3 regions of the Dactylosporangium sp. NPDC049742 genome follow, and region 3 is predicted to be linked to each of the others. Evidence: riboswitches for the same ligand, from Rfam matches in the RefSeq annotation. Region 3 holds a riboswitch; each other region holds the start of a gene.
The links. Region 3 has a riboswitch for thiamine pyrophosphate ahead of thiS (sulfur carrier protein ThiS). Riboswitches for the same ligand answer to the same signal wherever they lie in the genome.
Positions count from the first base shown of each region.

Region 1: it holds a riboswitch for thiamine pyrophosphate, as region 3 does, so the genes downstream of both, AB0J72_RS09680 (ECF transporter S component) here and thiS (sulfur carrier protein ThiS) in region 3, are expected to answer to the same signal.
Region 2: it holds a riboswitch for thiamine pyrophosphate, as region 3 does, so the genes downstream of both, AB0J72_RS47805 (fumarylacetoacetate hydrolase family protein) here and thiS (sulfur carrier protein ThiS) in region 3, are expected to answer to the same signal.

Region 1 covers NZ_JBFANF010000005.1:229,035-236,866, reverse strand. The annotation lists gene AB0J72_RS09700 (hypothetical protein) at 1-304, opposite strand, end outside; gene AB0J72_RS09695 (PHP domain-containing protein) at 304-1,989, opposite strand; gene AB0J72_RS09690 (energy-coupling factor transporter transmembrane component T) at 2,101-2,838, opposite strand; gene AB0J72_RS09685 (ATP-binding cassette domain-containing protein) at 2,835-4,133, opposite strand; gene AB0J72_RS09680 (ECF transporter S component) at 4,150-4,716, opposite strand; TPP riboswitch at 4,790-4,896, opposite strand; gene AB0J72_RS09675 (acyl-CoA dehydrogenase family protein) at 5,049-6,965, shown strand; gene AB0J72_RS09670 (hypothetical protein) at 7,411-7,832, opposite strand, start outside.
Region 2 covers NZ_JBFANF010000066.1:19,342-27,173, reverse strand. The annotation lists gene AB0J72_RS47820 (GAF and ANTAR domain-containing protein) at 1-338, shown strand, start outside; gene AB0J72_RS47815 (GAF and ANTAR domain-containing protein) at 379-1,107, shown strand; gene AB0J72_RS47810 (universal stress protein) at 1,289-1,483, shown strand; gene AB0J72_RS47805 (fumarylacetoacetate hydrolase family protein) at 1,560-2,414, opposite strand; TPP riboswitch at 2,618-2,747, opposite strand; gene AB0J72_RS47800 (DUF6401 family natural product biosynthesis protein) at 3,130-3,477, opposite strand; gene AB0J72_RS47795 (hypothetical protein) at 3,704-4,621, opposite strand; gene AB0J72_RS47790 (BON domain-containing protein) at 5,167-5,835, shown strand; gene AB0J72_RS47785 (inorganic diphosphatase) at 5,910-6,449, opposite strand; gene AB0J72_RS47780 (DUF5994 family protein) at 6,822-7,388, shown strand; gene AB0J72_RS47775 (fatty acid desaturase) at 7,491-7,832, opposite strand, start outside.
Region 3 covers NZ_JBFANF010000062.1:20,632-28,463, forward strand. The annotation lists gene AB0J72_RS46145 (methyltransferase domain-containing protein) at 1-429, opposite strand, end outside; gene thiC (phosphomethylpyrimidine synthase ThiC) at 450-1,988, opposite strand; gene thiD (bifunctional hydroxymethylpyrimidine kinase/phosphomethylpyrimidine kinase) at 2,117-2,953, opposite strand; gene AB0J72_RS46160 (thiamine phosphate synthase) at 2,950-3,465, opposite strand; gene AB0J72_RS46165 (thiazole synthase) at 3,459-4,205, opposite strand; gene thiS (sulfur carrier protein ThiS) at 4,249-4,455, opposite strand; TPP riboswitch at 4,454-4,564, opposite strand; gene thiO (glycine oxidase ThiO) at 4,590-5,642, opposite strand; partial or broken gene thiE (thiamine phosphate synthase) at 6,188-6,784, opposite strand; gene AB0J72_RS46185 (aldo/keto reductase) at 6,797-7,771, shown strand; gene AB0J72_RS46190 (hypothetical protein) at 7,830-7,832, opposite strand, start outside.

The DNA.
Region 1 (7,832 bases), on a different contig from region 3:
TCACCAGGGTCAGCACGCCGTCGCGCCAGATGGGGCGGACGAAGTCGCCGGTGTCGATCAGCATCTCCGGGACGGCGGTCATGCCGCCGAGGATGACGACGCGGTCGATGGCGGAGTCCGCCAGCACCGTCGAGACCGGAAGGACGCCGGTGAGCTTCTCCCAGCCGGGGAAGAGGACGGCGCGGGCGCCCTCCGGCGGGGTGCCCGTGCCGACCTGGACCTTGCCGCCCTCGAAGTACGTGAACGCGGGGCGGCCGCCCACCACGATGTGGTGGTCGGCCGCCGTGACGTCGGGAAATCCCATTACCGGGGGTAGACCCAGATCGGGTTCGCGTAGAACCAGAGGTCCTTCCACGGGTCGGCGTCGCCGACGACGTCGATCGCGGGGCCGGCCGGGTCGACCGCCGGGCCGTGGTAGCCGGGGGCGGTGCGGTTGCCGTCGGTGCCGCGCAGCCGGACGTAGAAGGGCTGGTCGACGGGGCCGAGGTCGTACGTGAACGCGACCGTGCCCGTGGACTTGTTGACCTCGAAGGACTTCACGACCTTCGTGTCGGGGGCCTTGAACGTGTCCTTGTCGGAGACAGCACCCGTGACGGCGCCGCGGATCACGTCCACGCGGGCGAGGGTCGGCACGAAGTTCGCCCAGTTCGGCGTGTTCGCCAGCTTGATGCGGATGGTGAGCTCGGCGCGCTGGCCGCGGCGGACCACCAGCGAGTCGCCCAGGGTGACGCCGGAGCCGCCCGCGCGGACCTGGACGTCGAGGGCGCTGATCAGGCCGCCGTGGTCGACCCAGACGCGGCCGGCCCGCAGGGCCTCCATGACGGCGGCGTAGCCGAAGTTGCGCGCGCCGACGTGGGTACGGCTGTAGTAGCCGGGCCAGAAGTCACCGGGGGTGAGGCTGGCCGGCTGACCGTACACCGGGTCGAAGTGGTAGCCGTTGGCGTTGAAGTCGGTGTTGTCGGGGCGCTTCGCGGTCTCCTCGTAGACGACGTGGGAGTCCGAGTTCGCGGTGATCCACCACGCCTTGCCCTCGGCGAGGAGGCTGTCCCAGAGGCCGCCGACGGTGGAGGTCATCCAGTCGAAGCCGCCCCAGGTGCGGTAGCTCTCCAGCGGGTAGCCGGGGAACGAGGCGGCGCCGGGCGCGTTGCCGTAGAAGCCGCGGGCGGAGCCGCCGCCGGTCGGCTTGGCGATGCCGGCGGCCTGGTGGCCGGGGGCGCCCTCGAAGCCGATCGCGATGCGCGGGTTGGCGTCGCGCCAGCCGCGGATCTCGTGCGGCGAGTCGATGCCGTTACGGGCGGGGTGGTTGGCCAGGAACAGCGCGTCCTGCACCCGCCGCTTCGTGACCTGCTCGCCGAGGAACTTCACGCCGGCGATGGCGAGGGCCTCGGTGACCAGGGACGGGTCGACGGCGCCGACGACGGAGCCGTCGAACGTGTTCTCGAACTCCTTCAGGACCGCGACCTCGTTGGCACCGGGGTGCACGAAGACGGTGCCGTGCTCGGCGGCCGGGATGTTCCACTCCAGGCCCTGGAAGACGAGGACGTCCTTGTAGTCGTCGCGGGCCGCCCGGATGTCCGGGTTGACCTTGTCGACGCCGATCTTCACGTGGCCGGTGCTGCCGTGGTCGGTGATGACCATCCAGTCCAGCCCGTACGCGGAGGCGTGCCGCACGTGGTCGGAGACCCGGTACATGCCGTCGCTGGAGAACTGGGTGTGGATGTGGTGGTCGCCGGCGAGCCACTTGTAGCCGTTGCCCAGCGGGCGGCCGTGCCCGTGCCGGTCGTAGCCGTCGAAGCCGGCGTGGTCGTCGTCGTCGCCGTGGGCGTGCGCGGTCCCGGCGCCGGCGAGGGCACCGCCGGCCGCGGCCGCGGCACCGAGCAGGCCGGCGCGGCGCAGGAAGCCGCGGCGGGAGACGTCGCCGGGGGAGAGTTCGCTGTCGGGGATCGAGGCGTCGAGCACCGCGGGGACGTCGCCGGCAGCCTGCGGCATGTCCTCGTGGTGATGGTGGTGGCCGTGGCCCATGTTGGGGGCTCCGTTCAGTGTCGATGGTCCTCACCGGGGAATCTCGACCGCCTGAACGAACATCAGGTAGCGACGTGGCTATGTATGCACGAACTTCAGCAAGATCAATGCCGCCGCGAGGGTCGCGCCGGCGAGCACGACCGACCCGTCGGACCAGCCGAAACGGGTCTCACGGGCGCTGGTGCGGGGCTGCCCCCGGTCGAAACCGCGGGCCTCCATCGCGGTGGCGAGCCGGATACCGCGCCGGATCGCGCCGACGAGCAACCCGAACGTCGCCGACGCCGCGAGCCGCAGGTGCGCGACCGGGTTCCAACCGGCGTCGATGCCGCGGGCCCGCCGGGCGAGGCGGATCAGCCGGTACTCGTCGGTGAGCAGCGGCACGAGCCGGAACGCGGCGAGCGCGCCGATCGCGAACCGGGGCGGCACCTTCACGTGCGCGATGAGCGAGTCGGCGAGGTCGGTGGGGTCGATCGTCGCGAACATCACGAACCCGGGCAGTCCGATCGCGATGAGCCGCAGCGCGTAGCCGAGCGCCGGCTCGTGTACCTCGAAACCGGCGACGGTGCCGACGACCGGTCCCGTACGGGCGCCGAGCAGCACCGTGAAGACGAGCACGACGGTCGCGGACAGCAGCAGCGGCCACCCGCGCCGCCACAGCTGCGCCGCGCTCAGTCCGGTGAGCGGCAGCAGCGCCAGCTCCACGCCGATCGCGACCGCGGTGACGAACGGGTCGACGGTCGACAGCACGGCGGCGGTGAGCAGCGCCGCCGCGAGCAGTTTCGCGGTCGCGTCGCGACGGCGCAGCCAGGCGGTCATGCGCGGTCCAGCCGCAGCCGGCGGTCGCCGAGCGCCCGTACGAGGTCACGGTCGTGGGTGACGATCACCAGGCCGCGGCCCTCGTCCCGCAGGTCCGCGAGGAGGTCGACCAGCTCCCGCCACGTCCGCGGGTCCTGCCCGAACGTCGGTTCGTCGAGGATCAGCAGGTCCGGGGCGGCAGCGAGGGCCGTGGCGACGCTGAGCCTGCGCTGTTCGCCGCCGCTCAGGGTGTACGGGTTGGCGAGGGCGAGCCTGTCGAGACGCAGCCGGCTCAGCAGGTCGTCGACGACCTTCGGGTCGCGGCCGCCGAGGAGCAGCTCGTCGCGGACGGTCGAGGTGACGAACTGGTGCTCCGGGTTCTGGAAGACCGAGCCGATCCGGCCGGCGAGCTTCGAGGCCCGCCAGCGGTGCGGCGGCCGCCGCTCGCCGGGGGCGTGCACCCGGCCGGGCTTCGCCGGCTTCGTCAACCCGCCCAGCAGCAGCGCCAGGGTCGACTTCCCGGCGCCGTTGGGGCCTTCGACGGCAAGGGCCTCGCCGGCGCGGACGACCTCGTCGACGACGTTGCCGGTGTGCCGCAGCGCCAGCCGCTCCGCGGTCAGCAGGACCGGGCCGGGACCGGAGCCGGGCCGGTGCGGCACGACGACCGGCTCCTGCTCCTCGCCCAGCGTGACCACCCGGTCGACCAGGGTCAACGCGTTCTCGAGGCGGTGTTCGACCAGGATCATGGTGGCGTCGACGTCGTGCAGAGCTTTCGCGAGCGCTGCCCGTACCAGCTGCGCACCCGCCGGATCGAGGTTGGCGGTCGGCTCGTCGAGCAGGAGCAGCCGCGGCTGCGACACGAGCACGCCGGCGATCGCGAGCCGCTGCTGCTCACCGCCGGACAGCTGGGCCGTGTCGCGTTCGCGGTCGTACGGGAAGCCGACGGAGGCGAGGGCGGCGTCGACCCGCGGCCAGATCTCGTCGCGGGCCACCCCCCGGTTCTCCAGGCCGAACGCGACGTCGTCGCCGCAGCGGCTCATGACGAGCTGGGTCTGCGGGTCCTGGAAGACGATGCCGGTGCCCGCCCTGCGCTGCCGGGCCGGCGCGCCGTCGACGAGCACCTCGCCCTCCTGCTCGCCGGAGTCCTCGGCGAGCAGGCCGGCGAGCGCGGCGAGCAGGGTGCTCTTGCCGGCGCCGGAGGCACCCGCCAGGAGGACCCGCTCGCCGTGCTCGATCCGCAGGTCGAAGTGGCGGACCGCCCAGGCCTTGCGCCCGGCGTGCCGCCACCCGAATCCCTTGAACTCGACGGTGCTCACTGTTGCTGAGATGTGCCTAGACGGCGGCCCGCTCGCGCCCCGAGGGGAAGCGGTCCAGGACGCCGGTGGTGGCGAGCGAGCGCTGCAGCGCCCACGAGCCGGCGCCGGCGATGACCGCGCCGCTGGCCATGACGATCGCCGCGTACAGGGCCTTGTCGGTGTTGCTGAACGCGCCGTAGTAGATGTTGAGGTCCAGCAGGGCCGCGCCGCCCCCGGCGAGGGCGCCGGCGACGAGCGCGTTGCCGAGCTTGAAGCTGCGGTAGCCGGTGAACGCGAAGCCGAACTCGCCGCCGACGCCCTGCACGAGGCCGGACAGCAGCACGCCGAGGCCCCAGGTCGAGCCGAACAGGGCCGAGACCAGCGCCGCGACGAACTCGGTGTAGAGCCCGGCGCCCGGCTTGCGGATGACCAGCGGGCCGAGCACGCCCGGGATCAGCCACACGCCGTAGATGAACGCGCGCCACGGCAGGGCGACGCTCTCCATGGCGTTCCACAGGTTGTTCCACGCGTAGAACACGGCGGCGAACGCCACCGCGATGACCGACGCGACGATGATGTCGACGGTCCGCCAACGGGTTTCCATTTCGGTGCCTCCTGGTCCGGGGGTGAGCCAGAAGGAGACGCGACGCCACGCCGCGGGTGCGGACGTGGCGCGTGGCCTGAGGTGACCGAGCTTCCTGCGCTGGCATTACCCAGATCAGGTTCGAGGGTCTGCGGCTTGCTCGCCGCACTCTCAGCGCTGTGCGCTCCCCTGTCGGATGTGAAGTTGTTTCCCGACGGTAACAGTGAACGTTTCCCGCTCGTAGGTCCGCGTCATGAAAATCACGGCGCTTGATCCTCGTTGGCGAGGCATGGCCTTCGCTACTGGCGGGTAATAGCCTGGTCGGTACTGGACTGACACCTGGGGGTGCCGCAATGACGCAGGTCGCTTCCTCGCCCACCGCTAGCAGCACGCACACGGAGAAACAGGCGCGCAAGGTCATCGAGGCCAGCCGCGAGCAGGAATGGCGCAAGCCGAGCTTCGGCAAGGAGCTGTTCCTCGGCCGCTTCCGCCTCGACCTGATCGACCCACCGCCGGCCGACAAGCAGGCCGTCGAAGGCCAGGAGTTCCTGGCGAAGCTCCACTCGTACATCAGCAGCGTCGACGGACAGCAGATCGAACGCGACGCGCGCATCCCCGACGAGGTGCTCCGCGACCTGGGCTCGCTCGGCGCCTTCGGGATGAAGATCGACACCAAGTACGGCGGGCTGGGGCTGTCGAACCTCGACTACTGCCGCGCCCTCGCGCTGGTCGGGTCGGTCAACCCGTCGATCGGCGCGCTGCTGTCGGCGCACCAGTCGATCGGCGTGCCGCAGCCGCTGAAGCTGGTCGGCACCGACGAACAGAAGTCCCGCTTCCTGCCCCGCCTCGCGGGCGGTGAGGTGTCGGCGTTCCTGCTGACCGAGCCAGAGGTCGGCTCCTACCCGGCGAACATGCGCACCTCCGCGGTGCCGACCGGGGACGGCGACTACCTGCTCAACGGGGTCAAGCTGTGGGCCACCAACGGCACCCTCGCCACCCTGTTCGTGGTGATGGCGCTGGTACCCCGTTCCGAGGGGCACCGGGGCGGCATCACGGCGTTCGTGGTCGAGGGCGACGCACCCGGGATCACGATCGAGCGGCACAACGCGTTCATGGGCCTGCGCGGCCTGGAGAACAGCGTGACACGCTTCCACGACGTGCGGGTGCCCGCCGCCAACGTCATCGGGGGTGAGGGGCAGGGCCTGCGGATCGCGCTCAGCACCCTGAACACCGGCCGGCTGTCGCTGCCCGCCATGTGCGTCGGCGCCGGCAAGTGGTGCCTCAACGTCGCCCGCGAGTGGGCCGCCGAACGGGTCCAGATGGGCCGCCCGATCGGCTCGTACGAGGCGATCGCGAAGAAGATCGCGTTCATCGCCGGCTCCACGTACGGCATGGAGGCGATGCTGGAGCTGTCCTGCCGCCTCGCGGACGACGACCAGAACGACATCCGCATCGAGGCCGCGCTGGTCAAGCTGTACGCGAGCGAGCTGGCCTGGAAGGTCGCCGACGAGCTGGTCCAGATCCGCGGCGGCCGCGGCTACGAGACCGCCGACTCCCTGGCCGCCCGCGGCGAACGCCCCATCCCCGCCGAGCAGATCCTCCGCGACGTGCGGATCAACCGCATCTTCGAGGGCTCGACGGAGATCATGCACCTGGCGATCGCCCGCGAGGCCGTCGACGCCCACCTCTCCGTCGCCGGCGACATCATCGACCCCGACGCCGGCCTGGGCGCGAAGGCCAAGGCCGCGGGCCGGGCCGGCGGCTTCTACGCCAGGTGGCTGCCGACCCTGGTCGCCGGCAAGGGCCAGCTGCCGTCCGGCTACAGCGAGTTCGGCCCGCTCGCCCAGCACCTGCGCTACGTCGAGCGCTCCTCCCGCCGCCTGGCCCGCGAGACCTTCTACGGCATGGCCCGCTGGCAGGGAAAACTCGAACACAAGCAGGGCTTCCTCGGCCGCGTCGTGGACATCGGCGCCGAGCTCTTCGCGATGTCCGCGGCGTGCGTGAAGGCCCGCAGCGAACGCGCGACCCGGCCCGAAGGGGTCGAGCTCGCCGACCTGTTCTGCCGCCAGGCCACCCTGCGCGCCGAGGCCCTCTTCCGCGAGCTGTGGGACAACGCCGACGCCATCGAGTCCACCGCCGCGAAGCGGGTCATCGCGGGCCGCTACCTGTCCCTGGAGGAGGGGATCATCCCGCCCGCGGCCGCAGGCCCGTGGCTCGCGGACTGGGAGCCGGGCGCGTCGACCGCGGAGGACGTCCGCCGCCGCTTCTGACCTCCTCGCGTAGGGGCCGTCCGCACACCCGGGCGGTCAGCCGGAGACCCGGCTGGCCGCCCGGGCCCGTGCCTGTGCCCGTCCATGCGAGACACGGGCGGCCAGTGTCTCGCGTGCGCGGGCGGGCGGCCAGTGTCTCGCGTGCGCGGGCGGGCTGCCTGCGATCAGGCCGCGCCGGGGCGGGCGGCCACCCACACCCGTGCATCGCGTGCGTGGCCGCCACCCACGCCCGCGTCTCGCGTGTGCGGCCGGGGCTGCTTACCGATCACGCCGCGCACGAGGCGGGCCGCCACACCCGTTGTCCCGCGCGCGGGCGGGCTGCTTGCGAGCAGGCCGTCGTCGCTCCACCTGGGCCGGGCTCAGGACGACCCGAGGCCGGCATCGAGCCGGGCGGCGCGTCGGCGTTCCGCTTCACCAACACGCTACTCCACCGCGCCTAATTGATCTACAAATGGGTAACAGGGCGCTCACTGAGCGATATAACCGCAGGCCGTAGGCCGAGGCTGCGGAGTTCCAGGCTGGCCAGGGCCTCGACCGCCTGCTTGTCGCCCCTGCGCCACAGGGCGGCGATCTCCGGGTCGATCTTCACCAGTTTGCCCAGCGGCTGGGTGGCCAGGGCGCGCAGGGCCAGCAGGTCGCGGCCGGCGGTGGCGTTGCGCAGTCGGGCCGCCGAGCCGGCCCGGCGGATCCAGCGGATCCGCAGCGGCAGCCACACCAGGACCAGCATCGTGACCGGCACCGCGATCAGCAGGACCGACAGGATCCAGGCCAGGTCGTTGACGATCTCCTGCTGCTGGTGGCCGGCGTCGGCGAGGGAGCGGGCGGCGTTCGCGGCGCTCGTGAAGGGGGCGGCGACCGAGTCGGGCA
Region 2 (7,832 bases), on a different contig from region 3:
GGGCGGCTCGCCTCGGCGTCCTCGACGTGTTCCGGGCCCGCTCCGGGGCGATGTCCAGACCGGAGCTGGGCCGGGCGCTGACGCTCGCCGACCAGGTCGTGACGACCTTGTTGGACGGTCAGGAACGGACCACCGGCACGGACGAGCTCGACGAGGCATTCGAGCACCGTGCCGCACTGTTCCAGGCCCAGGGCATGGTGATGGTTCAGTTGCGCACCTCCCTCGCGGAGGCGCTGGCGCGGATCCGGGCCTACGCCTACGCCACCGACCGGCCGTTGAGCGAGGTGGCCGCGGACATCCTCGCCCACCGGCTCCGCCTCGACACCGACCATCCATGAACAGTGGCACGAACACCGCACGAAAGGCCGGGAAGCCGTCATGACCACCGTATCCGAACAACGTCTGGCGACGATCTTCGTCGAGGTGGCCGACACCCTGGTCGGCGGGTTCGACCTGATCGAGTTCATGCAGATGCTCGCCGACCGCGTCGCCGGGCTGGTCACCGACACCACCGTCGGCCTGCTGCTTGCCGACGAGCAGGACCGGTTGCACTTCATGGCCGCCTCGGACGAGACGACCACACTGCTGGAGCTGCTGCAGCTGCAATGGCGGGACGGGCCATGCCTGGACGCATTCCGCGGCGCGGCGCCGGTCGTCAACGCCGATCTGTCCACCGCAAGCCCCCGCTGGCCGCAGTTCGCGCGCTACGCCACCTCCGCCGGGTTCCGCTCGGTGCACGCGTTCCCGCTACGACTGCGCGACGACGTCATCGGCGCGATGGGCGTCTTCGGCACCGGCCGCAACGACCTCGACGACGCCGACGTGCAGATCGTGCAGGCACTGGCCGACGTCGCCGCGATCGGCCTGCTGCAGGAACGGGCGATCCACCACGGCGAGGTGCTCACCGAGCAGCTGCAGGGCGCGTTGAACAACCGAATCATCATCGAACAGGCCAAAGGGGCCGTCGCGCAGGCGCACCACGTCTCCGTCGACGCGGCCTTCGAGCTGATCCGGGCCCACGCCCGGCGCACCCACCGCCGCCTCAGCGACGTCGCCCTTCGCGTGCTCACCGACGTGACCAGCCTGCCCGACCTCACCGCTGATTGACCCGGTGCGCAGGCGCGACGACCTGCCCGCCGGACTGTGGAATGCCGCCGCGAGTACGTGCCCACGTGCAGGTGCCCCGCCGTGACACTCTCGAGGCTCAGCCGAGGGCGATCAGACCCTCGCCGACACCGTCGCGGATGTCAACGCCCAGCACGCCACCACCGTCGATGTCGTCACCCGGGTGGTGCAGGGCCACCCGGCGAAGGTCCTACTGGACGCCGCGAACGGCGCCGAACTCCTCGTGGTGGGCAGCCGCGGGCACGGCACGTTCACCGGGATCCTGCTCGGCTCGGTCAGCCAACACTGCGTGCAACACGCACCCTGCCCGGTCGTCGTCGTCCCGTCGCGCGTTCATGCCGAGAAGGCAGCATCATGAACCCGCGACCTGGGGCGGCAGCGACCTACGGATGGTCGAACAGATCACCGGCCGGCTGACCCGGCCCCGGGCAATGCTACCGGCGGCACCTGAGGACGTGGCCGTTCTCGCCGCGGCCGGTGACGTAACCCCGGAAGACGGTAGGGCCGCTGATCCCCAGCAAGCCCCTCTCCCCCCAGCGGGCACGTCCTCCCAGGTTCCGTCGGCGCCGGCACGCACCACCCTCATCTGCTGGTAGGGCGGGCACTGCCCGACCGAATGCGGCCGCGGCGCTTCCGGGAAGCTGCGCGCGCTCGCGCAGGACGCCTCGCTCAGCCCGTAGCCCTCGGCCAGGATCGCCGTGCGCCCTCGACGGCGGGCAGCGGCTGGGGGCGCGCCTGCTGCCTCGGTGGGCCGCAGGACGAGGACGGCGTCGAGCAGGCCGTCGCGGGCGACCGCTTGGTGCGTAGGTCGATTCGGGCAGGCCCCGCGCCCTGAGCGGTACGGCTTCGATCGTGGCCAGGTCATCGGGCGCGGCGTAGTACGGCCACAGCAGGTCCCCGGTCATCGGGCGTACCTCACGACCGTGCGCTGCCGGCCGAGGTCGATCGCGCCGTCGTCGGTGGCGACGGCGGTCTCGACGACTTGGCCTCGTAGAGCTGGGCTTGGCCTCGTAGAGCTGGGTCTGCGGAAGCTGGACGTCACGCGCCGCGATGTCGTTGGCAACCACCATGCCCGCGACGTAGTCGGCGAGGTTGTCCGCGGTGACCGTCGTGCCGACCGGCATCTGGCGGCCGAAGACCAGTCCGATCTCCACCTCGTAGTCCAGCAGCCGCACGTGGCCGGGGCGGACCACGTCGTCGAACGGGCCGCTGATCGAGCCCGACGTCTTGCGGAAGAACGTCAACGGGACCGTCTCGGGCTTGCCGCCCGTGTCCTTGACGTGCGAGATGAAGTTCGTCGACGTGCGAGATGAAGTTCGTCATCTGGGCGACGACGCGGCAGGGCGCGTTGCACGGGATCGCGCGCGGCATCCACCCCGGCGATCCTCACCGGCAGTAGTCTTGATCCCGATCACGCAACATGCGTCACGCCACATCGCCATGGCCGTTGACATCATCAAAGACGGCGCGCCGAGTGGTCGGTGCAGATGAATAACCTGCGAGGCAATTTTCCTGCGCCGGCATTGTCCGGATCAGGTGAATGGGGATCGCCGTCCAACCTCTCCGATCTTTCGGCCTCTCAGCTCCGCTGGGCTAATAGCTTCGCTCTCCCGCTTGTCCCGCAGGCACTCACATACGCTACGCCGGAAACCGGCAGGTGCAGGGTGAGAGCTCGGGTGAAGCTGATCCGAAAATGCAGGGTGAGAGGGCAGGCGGCAGCATCCCGGCGCAGCTGGGATGCTGCTTACTACGGGCCGGTCGGGCGGCTGGGGCGAGAGTGACGGTGTAGCCGAGAGCTTCGAACTGGCGGATGTGGTTGCGTTTGCGGCGTTCGGGATTGACGCGGGTGTCGTAGAAGCCTGGGCCGAGGTCGGTAAACCAGGCGCGGCTCGTCGGCCACCCCGGCCAGAGCGCTGGCGTCGCGGGCCCGCCGCCACTCGACGATGCGCGAGGAGTACAGCGCCCCTTCACTGAGCAGCAGGAGGCGAAACGTTGCTTCTGCCGCTACGCCATGGCGCTGCAGGCCAAGTCGCACAGGGCCACGAGCCGGACCGTCACACCGTCGGCGTCGACCCAGCCGGCCAGATCGTGCTGCGGCGGCTGCCATCCGCGGTCGGTGGCCCCGTCCAGTAGGCCGTCGGCGTAGCTCGCCAACGCTGCGGGCGTCGGCCGGCGGCCGCGGACGCCGAGCAGGTCCCGCACCTCGGCTGCGTGCTGGTCCACCCGCGCCGACAGGCTGGGAACCATAGCTGCTGCCGCGAGGCCGGCGGCGCCGATGCGGCGGTGGAGGCGGTCGAGCAGCATCTGCACGGTCGCGTGGTCGGTGCCCAGGTTCGAGGCGGGGATGTTCATGAAGTACGACCATAGAGACGGCGTACCGGGGCGAAAATGCCGCAACCGCTCCTTTACCGGCATCCTGACCGTTCGGCTGCCGACCGACTGGCCGATCGGGCGAGTCCGGGACGATCCGCCGGACCCGGCAACCCGGTATGCCGGGACTGCCGGGTTGCCGCTCACCAGGGACGGCGGTGGCACGGCCCGGGAGGGTCGCAATCACCGCCGCAGTCGAGCACCGGCGCTACCGGGTCGCCGGCGGCCGTTGACCGGTCTGCGGAGGCACGGCCCGCGTGTCGTCGTCCGCCGCGGACGGTGCCGACGGCGGGCGGGCACGCTGGCCGACGGACTGGTCGCGGTACGCCGAAGACGCTTGCTGGCCGGCGGCGACCGGCGCGGCGGCGGGCCGCTGCTTTTCTGCCATCAGCCGCTCGGCGTCGCTCTGGCCGGCCGCGTACGCCTTCGGGAGTTCGGAGCGGCGGGCCGACTCTGTCTCCGCCCGGTCCAGCCATCGGTCCCAGCGCGCCTGCATCGGCTTCACCAGCCCGCCGCCGACGCCGACGATCAAGATGCCGGCCACAGTGGCGAGAACCGCGATCAGCACCGGGGTCGTGACAGTGGTCGCCACCCCGATCTGGTTGAGCGCGGCGATGACGCCGATACCGAGGATGAACACGAAGGCGATGTTCGCCACCGCGCGACCGTAGGAGAGTCCCCCCAATGCTGTAGACACGATGTCTTTCACCGCGGAGGCGATCGCCGCGGCGACCACGACGATCAGGATTGCGACAAAGAGCCGCGGCAGCCAGGCGATCACAGCCGTGATGAGCGTGGAAACCGCGTTCGGGCCCCAGATGTCGAACGCTATCCGCAGGGTGATCAGCAGCACCGCGTAGAAGACGAGCTGAGCGACGATGCCGGAGGCGTCGTAGCGGGACCGGGCAAGCGCCGTCTTGAGACCGCCGCGCTCCACGAGCCGGTCGAATCCCACACGCTCCAGCAACTTGTCGACCGCCGCGCGCAGCAGGCGAGCCACCAGATACCCGACGATCAGGACGACAATGAACGCGATCGCTCGGGGGAGGAAGGCAGCCGCGGACCGAAGCATGTTGCTGAGCGGGCTGCCGATGTCCACGCTCCGCACGGCAAGGTATTGGGACATCATGACTCCTCATTTGTGGACAGTGACTGGGCTAACCCGTATACCCGATCAATCACCCGAAAACCACAAATCACCACACCAGCCCGTCACCCGGAGCACCCGGAACCGCAGCACACATGATGTGTCGTGGTGATCACCGAGGGTCGGCGACGTTGTTCGCGGGGCCGTGTCGCCTTCGGCGGAGTGCCACCTGGCGCTGCACGAACCGTTGGACTCCACCAGCTGGCTGGCCTGCCTGGCCGGTCATCCCGGCCGACTGTCTGCACGTGGTGCAGCGCCCTCGGTGCGAATCCACCAGGCTGGTCGCCACGTGCGCCGGGCCTCGGCTGAGGCAGAACGCGTGCAAACCACCGATTGAGCGCGGAGCACGCTGCCGGGGCCTGGAGCAACCGTTGCCGGCCCAATACTCAAGGCCAAATACCTTGCCCGAATGAAGTGCCTATATAGCCATAAAATTGGGCGTTTATCGCAGATCATAAAAGATCTCAGCAATATGGACCGAATTGGGCTGGCGCCCACTCCGGATGTGGGGCATCGTGGGGCTTGTGGCACAGACACCGCACAAGACCGACCAGGAACTGAAGACTGCCGTAATCGAGGAACTGCAATACACCCCGAGCGTCGACGCATCCGGCGTCGAAGTGCAGGTCAGCGACGGAACGGTGACGTTGTCCGGCGAGGTCGCCAGCCTGCCGGAACGGCTCGCGGCGAAGCACGCCGCCATCCGGGTCGGCGGCGTCAAGAATGTCACGAACAAGACCAACGTCCGCGCCCCCACGGCCCAGGGCATGAACGACCAGGACATCGCCCAAGCCGCCCGGCAGGTCCTTGCATGGGCAGTCGACGTCCCGCCCAACGCGGTCACCGCCCATGTCTGCGACCGCAAGGTCACCCTCTCGGGTGAGGTGACATGGGAGTACCAGCGCAACGCCGCAGTGCGGGCGGTCATGTACCTCAAGGGCGTGACGCAGATCAGCAACGAGATCTCGCTCGAGTCGCAGCCGCCGACCGCCGACACCAAGGCAGCGGCCGAGGCCGCGATGCGACGCAACGCCATGCTGAACCCGCGGTGGATCACGATCGACCTCGACGGATCCGAACTGACGCTGCACGGCAGCGTCGGGTCGTGGTCGGAGCTGCGCGAGGCGGAGCGATCCGCCTGGAGTGCCGCCGGCGTGACCAGCGTTCGGAACGAACTGCACATCGCGTCCTGACCCGGCTGTGATCAACGGCTGCGAGCGCATCCGCGCCCGCGGCCGTTCGCTGTCTCTACGCGCCGACGCTGGTCTCAGCGGCGCGCTGTGGTCCTCTCGGTTCCCGTCCCGTCTCCGGACCGGTCTGCGGCGTGGACGGCACGGTGGCGCGATCGGGTGATCTCCGTCTCGGCCTCGGCGCGGTCGGCCCAGACGCCGTGCTCGGCGTCGATGGTCTTGCCCGGTTCGAGATCCTGGTAAATCTCGAAGAAGTGTTGGATCTCCAGCTTGTGGAACGTTTCCAGGTCGGGCAGGTCCACCAGGTAGGCCAGGCGCGGGTCGGCGATCGGGACGCAGAGCACCTTCGGGTCCGGGCCTTTCGGGTCGAGCATGCGGAACATGCCGAATGCCCGACAGCGGATCTGGCAGCCCGGAAAGGTCGGTTCCCGGACCAGCACGAGCGCATCGAGGGGTTCGGCGTCCTCGCCGAGCGTGTGCTCGATGAAGCCGTAGTCCTCCGGGTACTGGGTGGCGGTGAACAGGGTGCGGTCCAACCGGATCCGGCCGGTGCGGCGGTCCACCTCGTACTTGTTGCGCGTTCCCTTGGGACTCTCGACCGTCACGTCGAACTCCATACGCTCCGCCCTCGCATGCCTCTCCGCCACCGCCTCAACCGGGGAATCGTGCGGCGCTGCGGCCGGATCCGTTGACCATCGCTCGCCGCGACGGCGCTTCCGACGGTACAGCGGCCGGCACCTCCACTCCCCCGACAAACCCGTGACGCTGAGATCGCAGGGGTCGTCAGGAACGTCGACGAGGCATCCCGTCGTTCTCGTGCTGCAGGCGTAGAGTTGGCTCTGGGCACTCGAGACCCCGGTGACCGAAATGTGCACCGCCGACGGACCACGGTCGGCGCAGCGCGGACCGAGTCACGCCGACGCAAAGCGGCAGGTTTCCCATACCGGTCACCTCCCGGAGGCAGCCGCAGGTCGGGAGAGGGGCCAGTCATGTTCACCGCCGCCCAACGCGTCACCGTCGTTGCGCCAGGACCACCGACCCAGCCGCGGCTGTCGCTCACCGCCGTGCGGGCCACACGAGCCGTCCTCGACGGCGGGTGGTGGCCCCGCTCCAGGGACCCGGTGGCGGAACTGCCGGGGTTGATCCTGGCCCTGAACGAACGGTACGGACCGATCCGTCAACTGATGCTCAACAGCCACAGCTGGGATAGCCACTTCCGGCGCCTCGCGGTCGGCACCCGCGTGGTGCGGGCCGGGTGGTTCAGCACCGTCGACCCCGGCATGCTCATCGCCACCACCGAGCGCGGCGACCAGATCGACCTGCTCGTCGTGCCCCCCGAGGCCAACGCCGCCGCCGCAGCCATCGCCATGGCCACGGCCGCCGACCCGGCCAACCAACTGCACGCTCCGGCCATCCTCGCCGCGTCCCGCACCGCACCAGCCGCCGAACGCAATGAAGGCGTCGACCCCAGCACCGTTTGGGACAACGAAGGCGGCCACAGCGCCCGGGAGCCCTCGCGACGGCATGTCCCAGCCCAGCCGGCGAACGCCTCATGACCTGCGTTCGGAACCGCCGGTTCGGCCTGATCGAGGTTCCGCGGATGCTCGTCCCCAAGGAAGCTCGCCCCCGGCAAGATCGTCGTCACGGCCTGACGAGGGTCAGGTTGCGCTTGTGGTGCGTAGTGGTCGGCCGGCGTGGTGGAGGTGGTGGAGGGTCTGGGCGTAGGAGCGCAGCAGGGTGGTCTCGCAGTACGACACGTCGTGCTGCTGGCAGAACGACCGTACGAGGGGCTGGGCGCGGCGCAGGTTCGGCCGGGGCATGCCCGGGAACAGGTGGTGCTCGATCTGGTAGTTCAAGCCGCCGAGGGCGAGGTCGACGAGCCATCCGCCGGGTTCGCCGGCGGGGCCGTGGAGCATGACGAAAGTTGCCGCTGTGTCGTGCTCGGCGCTGCCGGTCAGGTCCCCGTGGTGGCCGGGGACGGTGGTCTGTGTGGCGCGGGC
Region 3 (7,832 bases):
CGCCCTGGCGAGGACGGCGGCGGCCCGGTTGGCGACGACGACGCTGGCGGCGCCGCCGGGGCGCAGGGTCGCGGCGAGCGCGGTGACGACCTTGTGCGGGTCGTCGACCACCTCGAGCATGCTGTGGCACAGCACGAGGTCGACGCTGCCGGGCGGGACGAGGTCGGCGAGGCCGTCGCCGTCGCCCTGCACGGCGGTGATCCGGTCGGCGACGCCGGCCTCGTCGGCCCGCCTGGTGAGCGCGGCGAGGGCGTCGGGGCTGGGGTCGACGACGGTGACGGCGTGCCCGGCGCGGGCCAGCGGCACGGCGAACCCACCGGTGCCGCCGCCGACGTCGAGGGCGGTCAGGGGGTGGTCGGCCGCGGCGATCTCGCGTCGCAGGACCTGCCAGACCACCGCGGTGCGTGGCGACGCCACTGAGGACTCCACCCCCCGACCTTAATACCCACCTACGACACAACCGGCAGGTATACCTGCCCGCCCGACGCGACGAACTCCTCGGACTTCGCCTGCATCTCCAGCGACAACGACTGGCTGATCTTCATGGAACAGAACTTCGGGCCGCACATCGAGCAGAAGTGCGCCGTCTTCGCCGCCGACGCCGGGAGCGTCTCGTCGTGGTACGAGCGCGCCGTGTCCGGGTCCATCGCCAGGTTGAACTGGTCCTCCCAGCGGAACTCGAACCGCGCCTTGGACAGCGCGTCGTCCCACGCCTGCGCGCCGGGGTGGCCCTTGGCGAGGTCGGCGGCGTGCGCCGCGATCTTGTACGCGATGACGCCGGCCTTGACGTCGTCGCGGTTCGGCAGCCCGAGGTGCTCCTTCGGCGTGACGTAGCAGAGCATCGCCGTGCCGTACATGGCGATCATGGCGGCGCCGATCGCGCTGGTGATGTGGTCGTACGCGGGCGCGACGTCGGTGGTGAGCGGTCCGAGCGTGTAGAACGGCGCCTCGTGGCACCACTCCATCTGCAGGTCCACGTTCTCCTTGATCTTGTGCATGGGCACGTGGCCGGGGCCCTCGATCATGACCTGCACGTCGTGCCCCCACGCCACCTTCGTCAGCTCGCCCAGCGTGCGCAGCTCCGCGAGCTGCGCCTCGTCGTTCGCGTCGGCGATCGAGCCGGGGCGGAGCCCGTCACCGAGGGAGAAGGCGACGTCGTACCGGGCGAAGATCTCACACAGCTCGGCGAAGTGCGTGTACAGGAAGTTCTCCTCGTGCCGCGCCAGGCACCAGGCGGCCATGATCGAACCGCCGCGGGAGACGATGCCCGTCACCCGGCCGACGGTCATCGGCACGTACCGCAGCAGCACCCCGGCATGCACGGTCATGTAGTCGACGCCCTGCTCCGCCTGCTCGATGACGGTGTCGCGGTACGCCTCCCAGGTCAGCTTGAGCGGGTCGCCGCCGACCTTCTCCAGGGCCTGGTAGATCGGCACGGTCCCGATCGGCACCGGCGAGTTGCGCACGATCGCCTCGCGGGTGGCGTGGATGTGCTTGCCGGTGGACAGGTCCATGACCGTGTCCGCGCCCCACTTCGTCGCCCAGGTGAGCTTCGCGACCTCCTCCTCGACGCCGGAGGAGACCGCGGACGTGCCGATGTTGGCGTTGACCTTCACCAGGAAGCGGCTGCCGATGACCATCGGCTCGCTCTCCGGGTGGTTGACGTTGTTGGGCAGGATCGCCCGCCCGGCCGCGATCTCGTCGCGCACCAGCGACGGGTCGACGCCCTCGCGGATCGCCGCGAACTCCATCTCCGGCGTGATGATCCCCTGCCGCGCGTAGTACAGCTGCGTCCGCTCTCCCCCATGATCGCCGCTGCGGGCCGCGATCCACGGCGCGCGCAGCGGCGGGAGGCCGGCGGGCGGGTCGTTCAGCGGGCCGCTGGTGTCGTAGAGGCGCACCGGCGGGTTGCCGCCGCTCAGCTCGACCTCGGCGAACGGCACACGGATGTCGTCGCGGGACCCCTGGACGTGGACCTTGCGCTTCATGGCGCATCCTTTCGTGGGCTGTGGGCACGGCGAAGCGGGCACGCCATGAGGCGCACCTGTTCGCGTTTTCGGCAGATGTACTGAGCGAGCGGGCCGGACCAGAAGATCCGCGGGCCGGACCTGGTGGGTTACGGAAGCGGGCCGGAGAAGGGACCCCACGCGAGCGGACCGTGCCCGGCGCCGAGCCGCCAGCCGGACGAGGCGCTCAAGGCCGACTGCACGTACTGCTTCGCCCCGGCGAGCGCCTCGGCGAGAGGCTCCCCGAGCGCGAGCCGGGCCGCGGTCGCCGCCGCGAACGTGCACCCGGTGCCGTGGTTGTTCGCGGTGTCGACCCACGGCAGCGACAGCAGCTCGACGGTGCCGCCGACGCAGACGACGTCGACGGCGTCGCGGCTGCCGCGCAGGTGGCCGCCCTTCACCACGACACACTTCGGTCCGGTCGCGGCGAGGTCCTGGGCGGCCTTGATCGCGTCGTCGACGTCGGTGACGTCCCGGCCGAGCAGCACCGACGCCTCCCGCAGGTTGGGCGTGACGACGGCGGCGTGCGGGAAGAGCAGGTCGAGGTACGCGCGTTCGGCGTCCCGGGTGAAGAGCCGGTCCCCGGACGACGCGACGAGCACCGGGTCGACGACGAGGCCGGGCAGCCGCGGCGCGTACGACGCGACGAGGGCGACGGTCTCGGGTGTGGCGAGCATGCCGGTCTTGACGGCGGCGACGGGCAGGTCGGCGAGGACCGCGTCGAGCTGCGCCCCGACGAACCCGGGGTCGACGGCGGAGATCCCCCGCACGCCGACCGTGTTCTGCGCGGTGAGTGCGGTGATCACGCTGGTGCCGAAGACCCGGTGCGCGGCGAACGTCTTCAGGTCCGCCTGGATCCCCGCACCCCCACCGGAGTCGGACCCGGCGATGGTCAAGGCGACGGCCGGGTTCACGCCGTCACCTCCGCTGCGCTCCGGGCCGGTCACGCGGTCATCAGCTCCTTGACGAACCTCGCGGGGTCGTCGGCGCGCATGACGGCGCCCATGACGGCGACGCCCGCGGCTCCCTCGTCGAGGCAGTCCCGGACCCTGGCCGGCGAGTCGACGCCGCCCAGGGCGTACACCGGCAGCGGGACGACCAGCGCCATCCTGGCGAGCGCGGCCAGCCCCAGCGGGGGGCCGTAGCCGGGTTTGGACCGGGTCGGGAAGATCGGCGACAGGGTCGCGAACCCCACCTCCGCCTCGGCCGCGGCGAAGAGCTCCGCCTGGTCGTGGCACTTGCGGTACGCGGCCGTGTCCTCCGCCAGCACGAGCCGGCCCTTGACGCCGTCGAGCATGCCGCGGAGCCGGTCGGCGAGGTCGGCGCGGGCCCCCTCGGGCAGGTCCTGCTCGCCGAGGACGACCAGCCGCGCGCCGCCGTCGATCGCCCGGTTGACCACCTCGTCGAGCGGCCGGTGCGCCTGCCGGCGGTCGGTGAACAGCACCAGCCTCGTCACCATGGCAGTCCCCCCATCGGGCTCGAGGCGGTCGCGTACAGGCGGCGCGGGATCCTCCCGGCGGTGTGCGCGAGCCGGCCCGCCTCGACCGCGAGCCGCATCGCCTCCGCCATGCGCGCGGGGTGCTCGGCGCGGGTGACCGCGGTCGCGAGCAGCACCCCGTCGCAGCCGAGCTCCATGGCGAGGGCCGCGTCGGAGGCGGTGCCGATCCCGGCGTCGAGGATGACCGGCACGGCCACCTTCTGCCGGATGAGCGCGATGTTGTGCGGGTTGCGGATGCCGAGGCCGGAGCCGATGGGCGCGCCGAGCGGCATGACCGCGGCGCATCCGGCGTCGGCGAGGCGCTGGGCGAGGACCGGGTCGTCGGTGGTGTACGGCAGGACCGTGAACCCGTCCTCGACGAGCCGCTCCGCGGCGGTGACCAGCTCGACCGCGTCGGGCAGCAGCGTCTCCTCGTCGCCGATGACCTCCAGCTTGACCCACGCCGTGCCGAACGCCTCCCTGGCCAGGTGGGCGAGCTTCACCGCCTCGGTCGCCGTGTAGCAGCCGGCGGTGTTGGGCAGCACCCGGACGCCGCACCGTTCGACGACGTCGAGCAGCGACGGCGCGCCCGGGTCGAGCCTGCGCAGCGCGACCGTGACGAGCCCGGTGCCGCTGGCCCGGATCGCGGCCTCGAGCGCGGCGTGGCTGGTCGCCCCGCCGGTGCCGAGGATGAGCCGCGACGGCAGGTCCTCCCCGGCGATGCTGAGCTTCGCGCCGTTGGCACCACCGGTGCCGTTGCCGAGGTCAGCCACCTTGGACCGCCGTGAGGACGTCGATGGTGTCGCCGTCGACCGGCCTGGTCCCGGCCCAGTCGGCCCTCGGCACGACGGACCCGTTCAACGCGACGGCGACGCCCCGCGGGTCGGCGACCCCGGCGAGGCCACGGACGACGTCGGCGACGGTCGCGGTGTCGTCCACATCGGCGGCGACCGCGTTGACCACGAGCTGCATACGGCTCACTCCTGACTCCCTGCGCCGGCATGATCCGGATCAGGTTCGACGGTCGGGGGCTGACAGCCCCCCTCTCAGCCCGGTCATACCGGACTCCCGTGGGGTACGAGCTGACCATAACCCCGCCGCGGTCCTCAGGTAAAGCGGCCCACCCCGTACGCGCTGATGTCCACGTCCGTCGATCCCTTGGTGACCAGGTCGGCGACGGCGTGCGCGGTGACCGGCGCGAGGAGCACGCCGTGCCGGTAGTGCCCGCCCGCGACGTACACGTTGCCGGGCGGGTGCCCTTCGAGCCGGCCGAGGATCGGGGCGTTGTCCGGGGTCCCGGGGCGCAGGCCGGCGAGGGTCTCCGCGAGCGCCAGCTCGGCGACCCCCGGCAGCAGGTCCGCGGCCGGTCGCAGCAGGTCGAGCACCCCACCGGCGGTCACCGTCGTGTCGGCGCCGCGCTCCTCCTCCGTCGCCCCGACGACCAGCTCCCCGTCGGCGCGCGGCACCAGGTACACGTGCCGCCCCAGCGCGACGCCCCGCACGACGTGCGTGAGCAGCGGCTCGGCCCCCCGCAACCGGAGCAGCTGTCCCTTCACCGGCCGCACCGGCAGCCCGGTCAACCGCCCGATCCCGATCCCGTTCGCGACGATGATCACATCGTCCCGCAGGCTGGACAGGTCCTCGACGTCCCGCTCCACCCACGTCACCGGCAGCCGCTCCGACCGCAGCGCGGCGAGCAGCAGCCGCGGGTCGACCTGATGGTCGCCGGCCGCCTTCGCCCCGCCGCGCACCCGCGGGCTGAGCATCGGCTCCAGCTCCCGCAGCTCCCGCCCCCGCAGCGGCTCGACCGGCAGCCCCGCCCGCAGGTAGTAGTCGACGAGCCGCCGCACCTCGGTGAGGTCGTCGTCGGTGAGCGCGACGAGCAGCGTCCCCTCCGTCCGGTACCCCAGCGGCATCCCGGTCGCCGCGCTCAGCTCCGCCGCGAACCCGGGCCACCGCCGCATCGACTCGAGCATCAGGCCCTGCAGCGCCTCCTCCCCGAAGCTCGCCTCGGCCGCCGGCGCCAGCATCCCCGCCGCGACCCGGCCCGCCCCCCGCCGCGGGTCCCGGTCGTACACGGTGACCTGCTCCCCCCGCCGCGCCAGCTCCCACGCGACGCTGAGCCCGACGATCCCTCCCCCGACGATCCCGACCTTCACGCCACCCCTCCAGCCGGACCCTGCCCCGACGCCGCATGCCCATCGGCGTGGCCGGCGCCCAGCGAGCGCGACCGACCGCCTTCCCCAGACGGACGGAGGCCGTCACCTTCGAACGGGCGGGACCCGCCGCCTTCCCCGGATGAATCCAGACGCAAGCGCCCGGATTTATCCGGCATTTCGCTTTTGTCCGGTGCAGGGATGACGGTCGAAGTGGTCATGGAATCAGCTGCGGGAGCAGTCGCGCTATCGCCCGCTGAACTGGTCGCGGCCGGTCCGGACATGGAGACGGCAGACCCGGTCGCCGACCCGGCTGCGGGGGGTGCGCACACGGAGTCGGCAGTGGACGGAGCAGCAGTGGACGGAGAAACGGCGGAAGGGTCAGCGGCAGAAGAGGAGCGGCCGACCGAGGAAGCATCGCCCGCCGAGGAGGAGCCGGGAGCGGGGGGATCGCCGGCAGGAACACCGACTGCAGACGCAGCGGCCGGGGAAGGCGGTGCCGGGAGGGAGGCGGTTGACGGAGGGGCGGCGGCGAGGGCCGCGGCGAAGGCGGCGGCCGCCGCGGCCGGGTCGGGGGCGGTGCTCATCGCGCCGACCACGGCGACGGCATGGGCGCCCGCCGCGAACAAGGTCGCGGCGCGGGACGGGGTGACGCCGCCGATGGCGATGACCGGGACGTCGACGGCCTCGACGACGGCGCGCACGCCGGAAGGGCCGATGGCGGCGGGGAGGCCGGTCTTCGTGGTGGTCGAGTACGCGGGGCCCACGCCGAGGTAGGAGGCGCCGTCGGCGACCGCCTGGCGGGCCGAGACGGGGTTGCGGGCGGTCGCGCCGAGGATCGCGTGCGGGCCCAGGACGCGGCGGGCGGCGGACACGGGCAGGTCGTCGGCGCCGACGTGGGCGCCGTCGGCACCGGCGGCGAGGGCGATGTGCAGGCGGTCGTTGACGAGGCAGACGGCGCCCGCGGCGCGGCAGAGGGCGACGACGCGCAGGGTCAGCTCGTACGCCTCACGGTCGGTGACGCCGTCCTCGGGGCGGACCTGGACGACGGTGAAGCCGGCGGCGAGCGCGTGCCCGACGACGCCGAGGACGTCGCGGCCGGGCCGGGTATCGGTGATGAGATGAAGTCGTCCTAGCACCGCGATAGTTTTTCAGACATGAAGCAGGTGCGACTTGGCCGGACCGGGCTGAAGGTCTCCGAGATCTGTCTCGGCATGATGAGCTACGGCGATCCCGCGTGGCGTGACTGGGTGCTCGACGAGGAGGCCGCGGACCCGTTCGTGCGGCGTGCCGTCGAGGCCGGGATCACGTTCTTCGACACCGCCGACGTCTACTCCCTCGGCGCCAGCGAGACCGTGACGGGGCGGCTGCTGGCGAAGTACTTCCCGCGCCGCGACGACTACGTGCTGGCCACCAAGGTGTACAGCGTGATGAGCGACCGGCCCAACGACTCCGGGCTGTCGCGCAAGCACATCCTCGCCGGCATCGACAACTCGCTGCGGCGGCTCGGCGTCGACCACGTCGACCTGTACCAGATCCACCGCTTCGACCCGGAGACCCCGGTCGAGGAGACCATGGCGGCGCTGCACGACGTCGTGCGGTCGGGGAAGGCCCGGTACATCGGCGCTTCCAGCATGTACGCGTGGCAGTTCGCGAAGATGCAGCACACGGCCCGGGCCAACGGCTGGACGGAGTTCGTGTCGATGCAGAACCACTACAACCTCGTCTACCGCGAGGAGGAGCGGGAGATGCTGCCGCTCTGCGCCGACCAGGGCATCGGCGTCATCCCGTGGAGCCCCCTGGCCAGGGGCATGCTGGCCGGCAACCGCGGGCGCGGCGACGAGCGGCGCACGACGAGGGCGGCGAGCGACGCGTTCAGCTCCATGTACACCGACGACGACTTCGCCGTCGTGGACGTCAACGCGGAGGTGGCCGGCGAGCGCGGGGTCGCCCCGGCGCAGGTGGCGCTCGCGTGGCTGCTGTCCAGGCCGGTCGTCACGGCGCCGATCGTGGGCGCGACGAAGCTGTCGCACCTGGAGGACGCGATCGCCGCGACCGGGCTGACCCTGGACGAGAAGGAGATCGAGCGCCTCGAGGCGCCGTACGCGCCGCACCCCGTCCTGGGCCACTGAACGGGTCACCGAAACGGCGAAAGGCCGGCCCGGGAGGGCCGGCCTTTCGCGGTGGAACTCA